One region of the Candidatus Dorea massiliensis AP6 genome, then DNA from elsewhere that is predicted to be linked to it. Evidence: riboswitches for the same ligand, from Rfam matches in the RefSeq annotation. Region 1 holds a riboswitch; the other holds the start of a gene.
The links. A riboswitch is a leader RNA that binds a small molecule or an ion and turns the genes downstream of it on or off. The one in region 1 is predicted to bind cyclic di-GMP.
Positions count from the first base shown of each region.

Region 2: linked by a shared signal. The riboswitch ahead of ACESZP_RS08570 (hypothetical protein) and the one ahead of ACESZP_RS04445 (substrate-binding periplasmic protein) in region 1 are both predicted to bind cyclic di-GMP.

Region 1 is NZ_CAXTKW010000003.1:116,756-122,342, forward strand. It holds gene ACESZP_RS04425 (LemA family protein) at 1-594, shown strand, start outside; gene ACESZP_RS04430 (AAA family ATPase) at 626-2,113, shown strand; gene ACESZP_RS04435 (MATE family efflux transporter) at 2,374-2,778, shown strand; gene ACESZP_RS04440 (hypothetical protein) at 2,815-3,543, shown strand; cyclic di-GMP riboswitch class I at 3,656-3,731, shown strand; gene ACESZP_RS04445 (substrate-binding periplasmic protein) at 3,863-4,678, shown strand; gene ACESZP_RS04450 (hybrid sensor histidine kinase/response regulator) at 4,662-5,587, shown strand, end outside.
Region 2 is NZ_CAXTKW010000007.1:31,793-37,379, forward strand. It holds gene ACESZP_RS08550 (class II D-tagatose-bisphosphate aldolase, non-catalytic subunit) at 1-376, shown strand, start outside; gene ACESZP_RS08555 (hypothetical protein) at 503-1,627, opposite strand; gene ACESZP_RS08560 (C39 family peptidase) at 1,782-2,675, opposite strand; gene ACESZP_RS08565 (ATP-binding protein) at 2,843-3,094, opposite strand; gene ACESZP_RS08570 (hypothetical protein) at 3,069-3,323, opposite strand; cyclic di-GMP riboswitch class I at 3,412-3,487, opposite strand; gene ACESZP_RS08575 (ATP-binding protein) at 3,526-5,541, opposite strand.

The sequences.
Region 1 (5,587 bases):
GGGTGGATTTTATGGCTTTTTATTTTTGCCGCCATCATACCGGAAGAGCAGGATATCAGCAATTTCCAAAGCGGTATTTCCATTTTACTGGGAGCGGTAACAGGAATTCTGGTACTGATGATTATCAAGTTTAACGGAGCGCACAGAACGCAGCAGACAGCCAGAAAAGCGTTCAGCGACATCAAGGTTTACGAGGAAAAAACAGATCGCCTGCTGGATAAGGCCAATCGGGTGTCGGATAAATACATGAAGCATGAGAAAAAAGTGTATACGCAGATTGAGGAAGCCAGAAGCCAGGGAAAAGGAATGGTGGTAAAAATTCGCAATGGTTCGGAATTTCAGCAGGCAATCGAGAAATTCCCGGAGCTGCGTTCCAATGAGAATATACAGCTGCTTCTCCGGCAGATTCGCGAGTGCGAGAATGGACTGGCAGGACAGAAGATGACTTACAATACCTGTGTGGAAAATTATAATGTGGCGATTCACAGTTTCCCATTTAGTGTCATCCGTAAAATATGCAGATTTGAAAATATGGAATATTACAGAGACAGAGAGGACGAGGAGCTGATCTCAGATGAAGCTCTCGGAATTTAAATACAAAAATCAGAGATAAAGGAGTAACGACATGCCAGTATTCGATTTTAACAGTGCCCCGGCAGGCGCCCCGAAGGAGCCGGAGTGTACCTATACTACATACCGCACCAATGGGGCGGAGGCCAGCCCGGAGCAGCCGATTCTTCTGCTGGACAATACAAAGCGTCAGTGGAAGCATCATTCCTGCGGTGTATTCACCAATCCGGCCAAGCAGACGGCCTTTGAATTTAAAGAGGAGGACGGAAAATTCAACGCGGATATTCTTTTGATTGACGCCCGTTTTGTGAGCCTGATCAAATGGCTGGGCGAGCATCAGATCCACGTACGCCTGTCCGGCGCCAACCGGGAGGACGGATATGCCGTATACAAGATTCGGGAGACAGCCTTTGGCGGCGGCACCAAGCTTTCTGCAGAGGACGGCTTTCTGCAGTTTATGATCGACCGGCTTTTTGCCAGCAACGCGCCTTCCGAGGAAGAAACGGATGAGGATCAGGACGAGGTCGGCGACGACATGAAGCTGACCAGCCTTCAGAGTATTACGGATTTTATGACCTGTGCAGGCCGTACACTTCCGGACAATATTCAGCTCTGGGCCAGAAGAAACCTGGCGGTGGCCCGCTCCCATGAAGTATCCCCGGAGGAGAAGCGTCACGCCCAGAGGGCCCTGTCCATTATGATGAATATTCAGTGGAAGAGCAATTATTTTGAGTCTATTGATCCGAAGGAAGCCCGCAGAATTCTCGATGAAGAGCTCTACGGCATGGAGAAAGTAAAGCAGCGTATTATCGAAACCATCATACAGATTAACCGTACCCATACACTTCCGGCTTACGGACTGCTTCTGGTGGGACCGGCCGGAACCGGAAAATCCCAGATCGCCTATGCGGTGGCGCGTATCCTGAAGCTGCCGTGGACCACCCTGGACATGAGCTCCATCAACGATCCGGAGCAGCTGACCGGAAGCTCCCGTGTCTATGCCAATGCGAAGCCGGGTATCATCATGGAGGCGTTTTCCATGTCAGGCGAGTCTAACCTGGTGTTCATTATCAATGAGCTGGACAAGGCCAACGCCGGAAAGGGCAACGGCAATCCCGCAGATGTGTTGCTGACACTGCTGGACAACCTGGGCTTCACCGACAACTACATGGAATGTATGGTGCCCACCGTAGGCGTGTACCCAATCGCCACAGCCAACGATAAGAGCCAGATCAGCGCGCCGCTCATGTCCCGTTTTGCGGTGATTGATATTCCGGATTACACGGAAGAAGAGAAAAAGGTGATTTTTTCCAAATTTGCGTTGCCGAAGGTGTTGAAGCGCATGAGCCTTCGTAAGGATGAGTGCATCGTGACGCCGGAAGGCCTGGACGCAGTCATTGCCAAGTATGCGGATACGACCGGAATCCGCGACCTGGAGCAGGCGGCGGAGCATATCGCGGCCAATGCGCTGTACCAGATTGAAGTAAATGGAGTAAAAGCCGTGAAATTTGATGCACAGATGGTGGAAGAACTGTTAGGATAAATTTTTATATAAGACGGACGAAATGGCGCAGGTTCCCCCATGGGAATCTGCGTCATTTTTGAGAGTGGAATCTATCAGTCTCATTTTGTGAGGTATGGGGTTCTTGCTGCATTTTTCGCAAGAGAAAATATCCCATAATTCCGTCAAAATTTCCATATTTACAAAAAGAAAGGTAGATAGTATGCTCTAGTGAGGGAAAGATTTACCATGAGTGAAAATATGAAACAATCAAAGGGGATTGAAATGGTCAGCGGTTCGCTGTGGAAAAGACCATTCATACGGCTTTTTTGCTCTGCGGCCTTATAGGACTTCTGACAGGCGGAATCTGTTTTTTCTTTGCGAAGGGGATGCTGTCGCTGATGAACACCAAGCCGGAGCTTATCGATGGTGCGGTTTTATATCTGAAAATCTATGCCGTCGGCATGCCGGCCATGGGTATCTACAATTTTGGCAACGGCGTCATGAGCGCTTCGGGCGATACAAAGCATCCGCTGATGTATCTTGCTTTTGCGGGTGTAATCAATGTGATTCTGAACCTGTTTTTCGTTATTCAGTGTCACATGGCGGCGGAAGGCGTGGCGCCGACGGTCATCGTGATTTTGGGATCCTGCGTGAGGGGCAGTTATAAGGACAGCCTAAGGGAAATGATTTCGCGAGTCGCGTGAATGGAACCACAGAAAATGAGTATTTGAGGAACAGGTATGGAAAATTTTGAAGATAATTTGTTTTTAAAGGCCAATCTGGAGAAAGAAATTCCGATTCTGCGGACGCAGATCCAGAATCTCTACGAGCAGCTTGACCGGAAATTTCACCTACAGGGGGCTATGGTGCCGATTACCTTCGGCATGGACACGGACTGTCTGGGCTCCTACACCCGGGGCAGTCACAATGAGAAGGAGCATTTTCATTTTTCTCTGCTTTTTATCGGCTATGCGGTGAAGCATCCGCTGAGCAAAGAGGAGCGGACAGATCTCTACCGCCATGAATACGCCCATTACATGCAGTACAATATGCCGATTCCGAAGCAGTATCAGTGGCAGTCAGGCACCCACGGCAGCGCCTGGAAATACTGTTGTTCCCTGGTGGGCGCAGCACCGACGCCCTATTACAAGGCAGGCGAGGCATTGATGAAGCATAATTACGACAAGGTCCTGAAAAATCCGATTCACGATAAGACGGTCCCTCTGCGGGATCGGTATCGGCGGGAGCAGGAGCATAAGAAAGCGAAAGACAGCGTAATTCAGTATCAAATCGGTGAGCAGGTGTCTCATCCCAAATTCGGGCATGGCAGGGTGGAAAAAGTAGAGCAGAAAACGGGCTCGGTGAATCTGCATATCCGGTTTGAAGATGGGGTGCGGAAGATTGATCAGAAGTGGCTGATTCGGTCGAAGTATCAGAAAAAAGGATTGAATCTTGATCAATCTCAATGATTCGCCGTTTCAAAAGCATTAAAAGCATTAAAACGGCGTGGTTTTGCTTGCGTACAGTGGAATATGGGAGTATAATGATATCAATATTTTCGCTTGAGTTTAAAAGCTTTAATAGGATATTCGGCAAACCAGATGAAAGTCTGGGACGCAAAGCTACAGGGCCTGTAAAATGGCAGCCAGTTGCATGAAATGAGGTGCACTGTCTGTTTGGCAGTGCTTTTTTTATGGTAAAATAAAGCTTCATCAGATACATAGGAATTGTTGGATATTTTGATATTGTAAAAAAGGAAAATAGCAGAATAGCAGGAATAGAAGAAAAATGAAAGGAAAAAGAATAATTGCAGGCATTTTGCTTGCGGGAATTTTAGCAGTCACCCTGACAGGGTGTAAAAATACAGACAGCAGTAAAAAAGAAACCGAAAAGCCGGTCATTACGCTCGGCAGCGACAGTTATCCACCCTATAATTATCTGAATGAGGATGGTGTGCCGACGGGCATAGATGTAGAACTGGCTACGGAAGCATTCAAAAGAATGGGCTATCAGGTGGAGGTTGTCCAGATTAACTGGGAGAAGAAAAAGGAACTGGTGGAGAGCGGAGAGATTGACTGTATCATGGGTTGTTTTTCCATGGAAGGACGCCTTGACGATTATCGCTGGGCGGGACCGTACATAGCAAGCCGTCAGGTGGTTGCGGTAAATGAGAACAGTGATATCTATAAACTGAGTGATCTGGAGGGAAAGAACCTGGCTGTCCAGTCCACAACCAAACCGGAAGGCATCTTCCTGAATCGGACGGATGAGAGAATTCCCAAACTGGGAAATCTGATCAGTCTTGGACACCGAGAACTGATCTATACCTTTCTTGGGAAAGGATATGTAGATGCAGCTGCCGCACATGAGGAATCGATTGTCCAATATATGAAGGATTATGACGCAAGTTTTCGTATTCTGGAAGAGCCTCTGATGATCACAGGAATAGGTGTCGCTTTCGCAAAAAATGATGACAGAGGAATTTGTGAGCAGATGAGCCAGACGCTGGAAGAAATGCGTCAGGATGGCACGTCCCTGAAAATCATTGAAAAATATCTGGATGATCCCCAGAAGTACCTGGAGGTGGATGATCTTGGGTATTAAGAGAAAGAAAAAGGAAAAACGAATCCAGCTGCTCGGTGGTCTGATTGGAATCTGTGTGGCTGTAGTCTCTCTGTTTTATTTCTTCCACGCGGAAAAAGAGGAAGCAGAGAAAAGAATGGTGGAGATTGTAAACTATGTGAAAGTGCAGTGCTCCACCTATACCCATTATAATGAATCTTCGGAATCTAAAAGTCTCCTCCGTGCCATTGAAAGTGCCAGACAAATGAGTACAAATATTAAAATGGAAACAGAAAACGGCGGGCAGCTAAGCAGGGAGTTTCTGAAGGAAAATCTGCAGACTCTCTGGGTGGATGGTATCATTGTACTGGATGCAGAAGGAAAGAAGGACTGTGAATACAGCACGGATGAGTCTCTGGCTGATGAGATTACGGAGTATCTGCAAAAAGATATTATCATGGATTTCAGCGGATATGAAGAAAGATCTTATTCGGAACGATTTAGCAGAGCAGACGGGGCACTTATCGACATTGCAGCCTGTGCCAGAAAAGATGCGCCGGGTATCGTTGCAATCTATTATTACACATCTCCTGAATTTACCAGAAATTACACACTGACGATACAGGGGCTTTTAAATGGTTATAGTGTCCAGAAAGATGGAACGATTATTGTTGCAGACGAGGGAATCGTTGTTGCCAGCAATGATGAGAGCCTGTTAGGGCAGAATACAGCCGACAACGAAGTTGTTCAGGCAATGAAAAAGCATACAGACAGTCAGCACATTTATCATTTGAAGAATGAAGGAGCCGGATGCTACGGAATTATGCTGAAGCAGCGTGATTATTATATCTATGCGTATCTTTCGGATACGGAAGTATTCAGTAATCTTCCATTAAGTGTGATAAGTGTTATTTTTCTTTATTTTCTGATATTCAGCACATTCTGGTTCTG
Region 2 (5,587 bases), on a different contig from region 1:
CTTCATGGAGAAGGAACTGGTTCCGGAAGCAGAGCAGGCACACTTCATCGAGACTCTGGACGAAGTCATGATGAAAAACCCGGCCAACTGGCAGAAGCACTACCATGGCGACGACAAGCAGCTGGCACTGGCAAGAAAATACAGCTTCTCCGACCGCGCCCGCTACTACATCGGCCAGCCGGAGGTAACGGAAGCTATGGATAAGCTTTTCGAGAACCTGCGTAAATACCAGATTCCGATGAACATGCTCCACCAGTACATGCCGGTATCCTACAATAAGGTCCGCGATGGCGAGCTGGAGCTTGACCCGAGAGAGCTGGCTATGGACGGCGTGACCAACTTTATGATGGACTACGAGTACGCAGTAGCACTGTAAGCTTTTCTGAAATCTGAAACTTTAAAAATGCTGGAGATTCCAATAAAAACGAAATCTCCAGCATTTTTTACTTCATCTCATCCTTCACGTGAGCCATCACTTCATCAATATTATTGTGAAACCCATTCAATCCATCCGTTCGCTGTCCAGTCGGAATTCAGATCCCATATTCTGATAAAGGCGCACCTCATTGCTGATCCGATTCCCCGGTTCACCGTATAAATCATCGTAGCTGCAGATGATAATCACATCCTTCTGCCCGTCCCCGTCATAATCCTGAAAGCTGACTGCCAGCACCTCCTGAAACAGCAGCGGATCCCGGTAGCCATTTTCCGTAATTCCCGGAAAATCATAGATTTCCGCATTATCCTGCACCAGGGAAAAGCTCACATCCTGATTGCCGTACATGGTCTTGCCCGGCGCATAGGAGGTAAATATCACCTCGCCCCAGCTTCCACCCAAATCTACCTTAAAGCTCTGGTTATCGATCCGGTAAATGGATCTGGAATAGGTCAGACTGTCGTCGAACACATTGGAAAGAATCCGGTAGTCCTCTCCCTCTGCCTGTAAGGTCAGATGACAGGAATGCACATATGGCCGGTAATTCTCATCCCCCGGTACGCAGTCCAGCTCATAGACGCCCGCTGACAGCTCACGTCCGCTGACGCAGGTGAAGTTTACATAATTCGTGTCTCCATGCTCCGTAACCCAGACCTTTGCCTTCTCCAGATAAAACCACGGCAGCTCCCGGCTCATCTCGTCCAACGTACAGCCAAGCCTTTTGGTCAGAACATGGTTAATCTGTTCCGTCGTAAGCCGGACACAGTCCGTCTCTATATCTTCCCGACCGGATATCTTCAGATATTCCTGCCGCTCCGCGGCTGTCAACGGCTCCGTGGCCATGCCCGCGCCCGAATAAAAGATTTCCCCCAGATCTGCGTCCTTCGGATCCCCGTAATCCGACAGCAGAAATCCATAGTTGCCACCGTTATCGCCCTCGTTGATCCAGTCGGTGAATTTCTGCAGCTCGGCAGTGGTCAAATCGCGGGCGTCTGAGGTATCTGCTGTGTTGGTTGAACCTGCCGCCTCTGAAAATGTCTCCGCTGTATCCGCCGGATCTACTGTCTCTCCTGCATCGTCCTTCATAACCATGTCTGCATTGCCTGTATCCGACTTTTTTGAAACTGCGCAGCCGCCAAGGGCTACCACTGCGCACAGGCTCCATATCAGAGTATTCATTTTTCTTTTCATGCAGCCCCTCCTTTTATCCATGCACCCGAGCTTTTCAGATTTTCTTCATTTTCATTATGGATTGCTGTGAAATTTTCCTATTTTTCTTATTGTAACGTATTTCCTATCTTCTGGCTATCTTTTCTTTCCGTTTTTTGTATTTTTTAACAATTTTTCAGCAACTGTAAGCCCACAGATTTTTCATCTGATTCATCAGCTTCTGCACATCCCAGTGTTGTTTTGTCCGTTCCACGCTGTTCGGATCCTGCAAAATGATGTCGCCGTTCTTATCCACGCCTGTCAGCACCAGAAAATGTCCCGCATCCGTGAAGTCGCCCGGGCCCATCACGCAGATAATCGGCTGACCCGCCTCCAAGGTGGCACGGATATGCTCCGCATCAAAAATCACGCTGGAGACGGTAAGCCCCAGCTTTTCCGCACCGCTGCTCATCAGATCCCAGGAAGAACCGGACCCATCCACATAATAACCGTTATCCTCGGCCATTTTTGCCACCTCATATGGATTCCACTGCGTATCGCCAGTCAGACCGCAGGTCACCATAGACAGACAGGTGGGTCCGCAGCCTGTCACTGCCAGAAAATCGCTGCCATAGGTTTCGTATCCCCAGCGCTCATCCCACTGCAGAAAATGGGGAATCTCTCCCTTCATCACGTCTTTCGAAATGTTAATTTCTTCCAGCCCCTTGTATTTCGGATAATCCAGCACGAAATCCTTCGTCTCTGGGTTGCGCTCCACCAGCGCAATCAGGCTTTCCGGGTAACCCTGCTCCCGCAATTTCTGCGTATTCACTTTTCCAAACCCGCAAAAAAGATTTAACGCTGTATAGGCCACCAGCACCAGCAGGATCGCCCCCAGAAGCGTCCCGAGCATGGACGCCAGAAAGCGGATGCGGGCCTTCTGCCGATTCCGGCGGCGTCCGCGGCGGTGGTTTCCTGTATTTCCACTCCGGCGGCGGACATCCGTTCTGCTTCTCCGTACATCCCATTCATCTTCCGGATCTGCTGCGCGCTCATCCCTGTACTCTGCTTTATTCTTCTGTCTGGTCATGGTAGTCCCCTCTTCTTTCGTTGTATAGGTTCAGTATAACAAAGGGATTTCCATTCTTCTTGTACATTCTCTTTCGAATTTCTTATATTTCTCTTATTTTTTCTTTCTTCTGTTTTGTGGTCAATGGATCATTCTGCCCGCCAGAACGGCATTTCTGAACCATGAAATTAGCAATTTTCTTGTTGCCTTATTACTTCTGCAATCTCTGCATTCAGATCATTATCCTCTGCCAGAAGAATATTCCTGCCTTCAAGGATTTCACTGCTTGATTCAGAGCTTTCAGCACGTTTTTTTACATAATAGCTTTCATCCGCTATCCTGTGTTTAAGTATAACTGTAAAGGTGCTGCCCTTTCCCGGTTCACTCTCTACATCTATGGTTCCGCCAAGCAGATCAACATATTTCCTGACGATTGACATGCCCAGTCCGGTTCCTGCGAATGAGTTCGTAGCCATATCCTCGTCTTACACCGTTTTTATCGACATAATTAAAGGTATCCTCAAAGGATCCGATACGGATGATCTGTGGCTGTTTTCCATCATTATTTTTTTCTGCAGCCCGGCAATGTACTGATAACATCATCCACATTCCTAAAACTACAAATATACCTGCAAATAGTACGGCTGATTTTTTTCGACTTTTATCCATTATTCTTTTCTCCCCAAATCACCAGGTTATTACACACCACAAATCTAAAGGGAAAAATGCACTGCCTTTCCAGACAATGCATCTTAAAGGTTGCAGCTGGCTGTCATTTTACAGACCCTATAGCTTTGCGTCTCAGTCTTTCGACTGATTTGCCGATGAATCTTTATTGGTATTATATTGTACATTTTTTTGAAACTGTCTTTTATAAATATTTCATCATTGTTGGCACAAGAATGTTCATATCAACAGGCTTTGCAACATGAGCATTCATTCCAACAGATAGAACCTTTTGTGTATCTTCTGCGAAAGCATTGGCAGTCATCGCAATAATTGGGATTCTGGCTTTTTTCGTATCCTTCATCTTTCGGATAGTTAATGCAGCGTCATATCCATTCATAACAGGCATCTGAATATCCATAAGGATCATCTTGTAATAACCAGCATCCGCTTTTTCAATCATATCAATGCATGCAACACCATCATTTGCAGTCTCAACAATACAGCCTTCTTCCGTCAATAGTTCCTTTGCGATTTCAGTGTTGATCTCATTATCTTCGACTAATAAGATTCGAACACCGTTCAAGCAATTCTTATTACTCAGATTACTATTTTTTTTCACCAGAGAATCTTCTTTTGACGCTTTCCTGCAAGGAATCGTTACTGTAAATTGGGAACCCTCACCCTGCTTACTTTTCACTTCTATTGTGCCATCCATGAGATCTACAAGCTTTTTTGTAATGCCCATTCCGATGCCACTGCCATCAATATGACTTAACGTAGTGTTACGTTCTCTTTCAAAAGTTTCAAAAATACGCTTTTGGAATTCTTCAGACATACCAATTCCATTATCGGTAATGGTAATGATCAGATTGCACCAGTCTTCTTTTTCACAGGATTTCTGTACAACATTACAGGATATCCTACCTCCTGTATGTGTATACTTTATTGCATTGCTTATAATATTAAGACAGACTTCTGACAGGTGCGGTGCATCCATATATACATACGGATACATGATTTGTTCTGTCAGGGAGAGCGTTTGATTTTTTCTTTCTGCCTGTTGTTGGAACATAATGATACAATTTTCAAAGCACTCATGAACATTCGAAACAGTGTATTCCATTTCGACCTGATTATTTTCAATCCTTGCAAGATTCAGAACATTACCAAGCATCGACAGCAGTTCTTTTCCGCATATTTGAATTTTTTCAAGGTATCTGCCAAGTTTTTCTGTTTCTTGCAAATGTCTGGTCGCCAGTTCTGCATAACCAATGATCGCATTCATAGGCGTCCTGATATCATGGGACATATTGAACAGGAATGTCGATTTTGCTTTATTTGCACATTCTGCTTTTAATTTAGCTTCCCGTAATTCTTCCTCTTGTCTTAATTCCCGCATTTTTTCATCTGTCACATCTCGATTTGCAATCAGCACGGATGTAACATTTCCATTTTTATCATAACTCTGAGGAACGACCATAGCAAGAAACCATGCTCCTTCCTTTAGTTTGAATTCGGAAGACATAGATTCTTTATTATGAAGCCGTGCCGCCATGGTCTGTATATCAAGAAATTCCATATACTTCTGCGCAAACGGTTCTGCCATCACCCTTTCGATAATCTCGATCTTAGGATTCCATTCGGTATAATCTTTCATATCAATAATCATTTTTCGACTTTTTTTGACAAGCTCAACACGCTTTGTTTTTAAATCCAACCTTAAGATTAAATAATATGCAGTTCCTAATGCATGAAAAGCCTGCCGGGTTTTTTTGACCTGCTTTCCCAAGGTAACAGGGAACTCTTCACCGTCCATCTGCTCCAAATCCGGCGTTGACTGATGCAGATGCTGAACCAGCCATTTCCCATTCGTCCACCTATAGATAATCGTAAATCTTGTCTCCATTTTGAAACAGATTGAACCATCTTTAAACAGACCAGTAAAATCTACTGTTCCATGTGCAAGAACATGATCATCATCTAGTCTTTCTTCCTCCTGATATAAATTTTCTATTTCAAGTCTGATTTTATCTCTTCGTTTTACATCAAATTTAAATGATTCCAAAAACTCATGCAGATTCCTGAAAAGCTCATGTTTCCCAGTTCCGATCAGACTGACATTTTCATCAAAATAATTTTCTATACCCAAATCATTTACTGATTCAGCATTAATATATATTTTCATAAGTTGCTCTGTGAGTTTTTTGAAATTATCCATACGGTTTCCTCTCGCTTAGAAAGACTTAAATGGCTTTCAGTTTAAA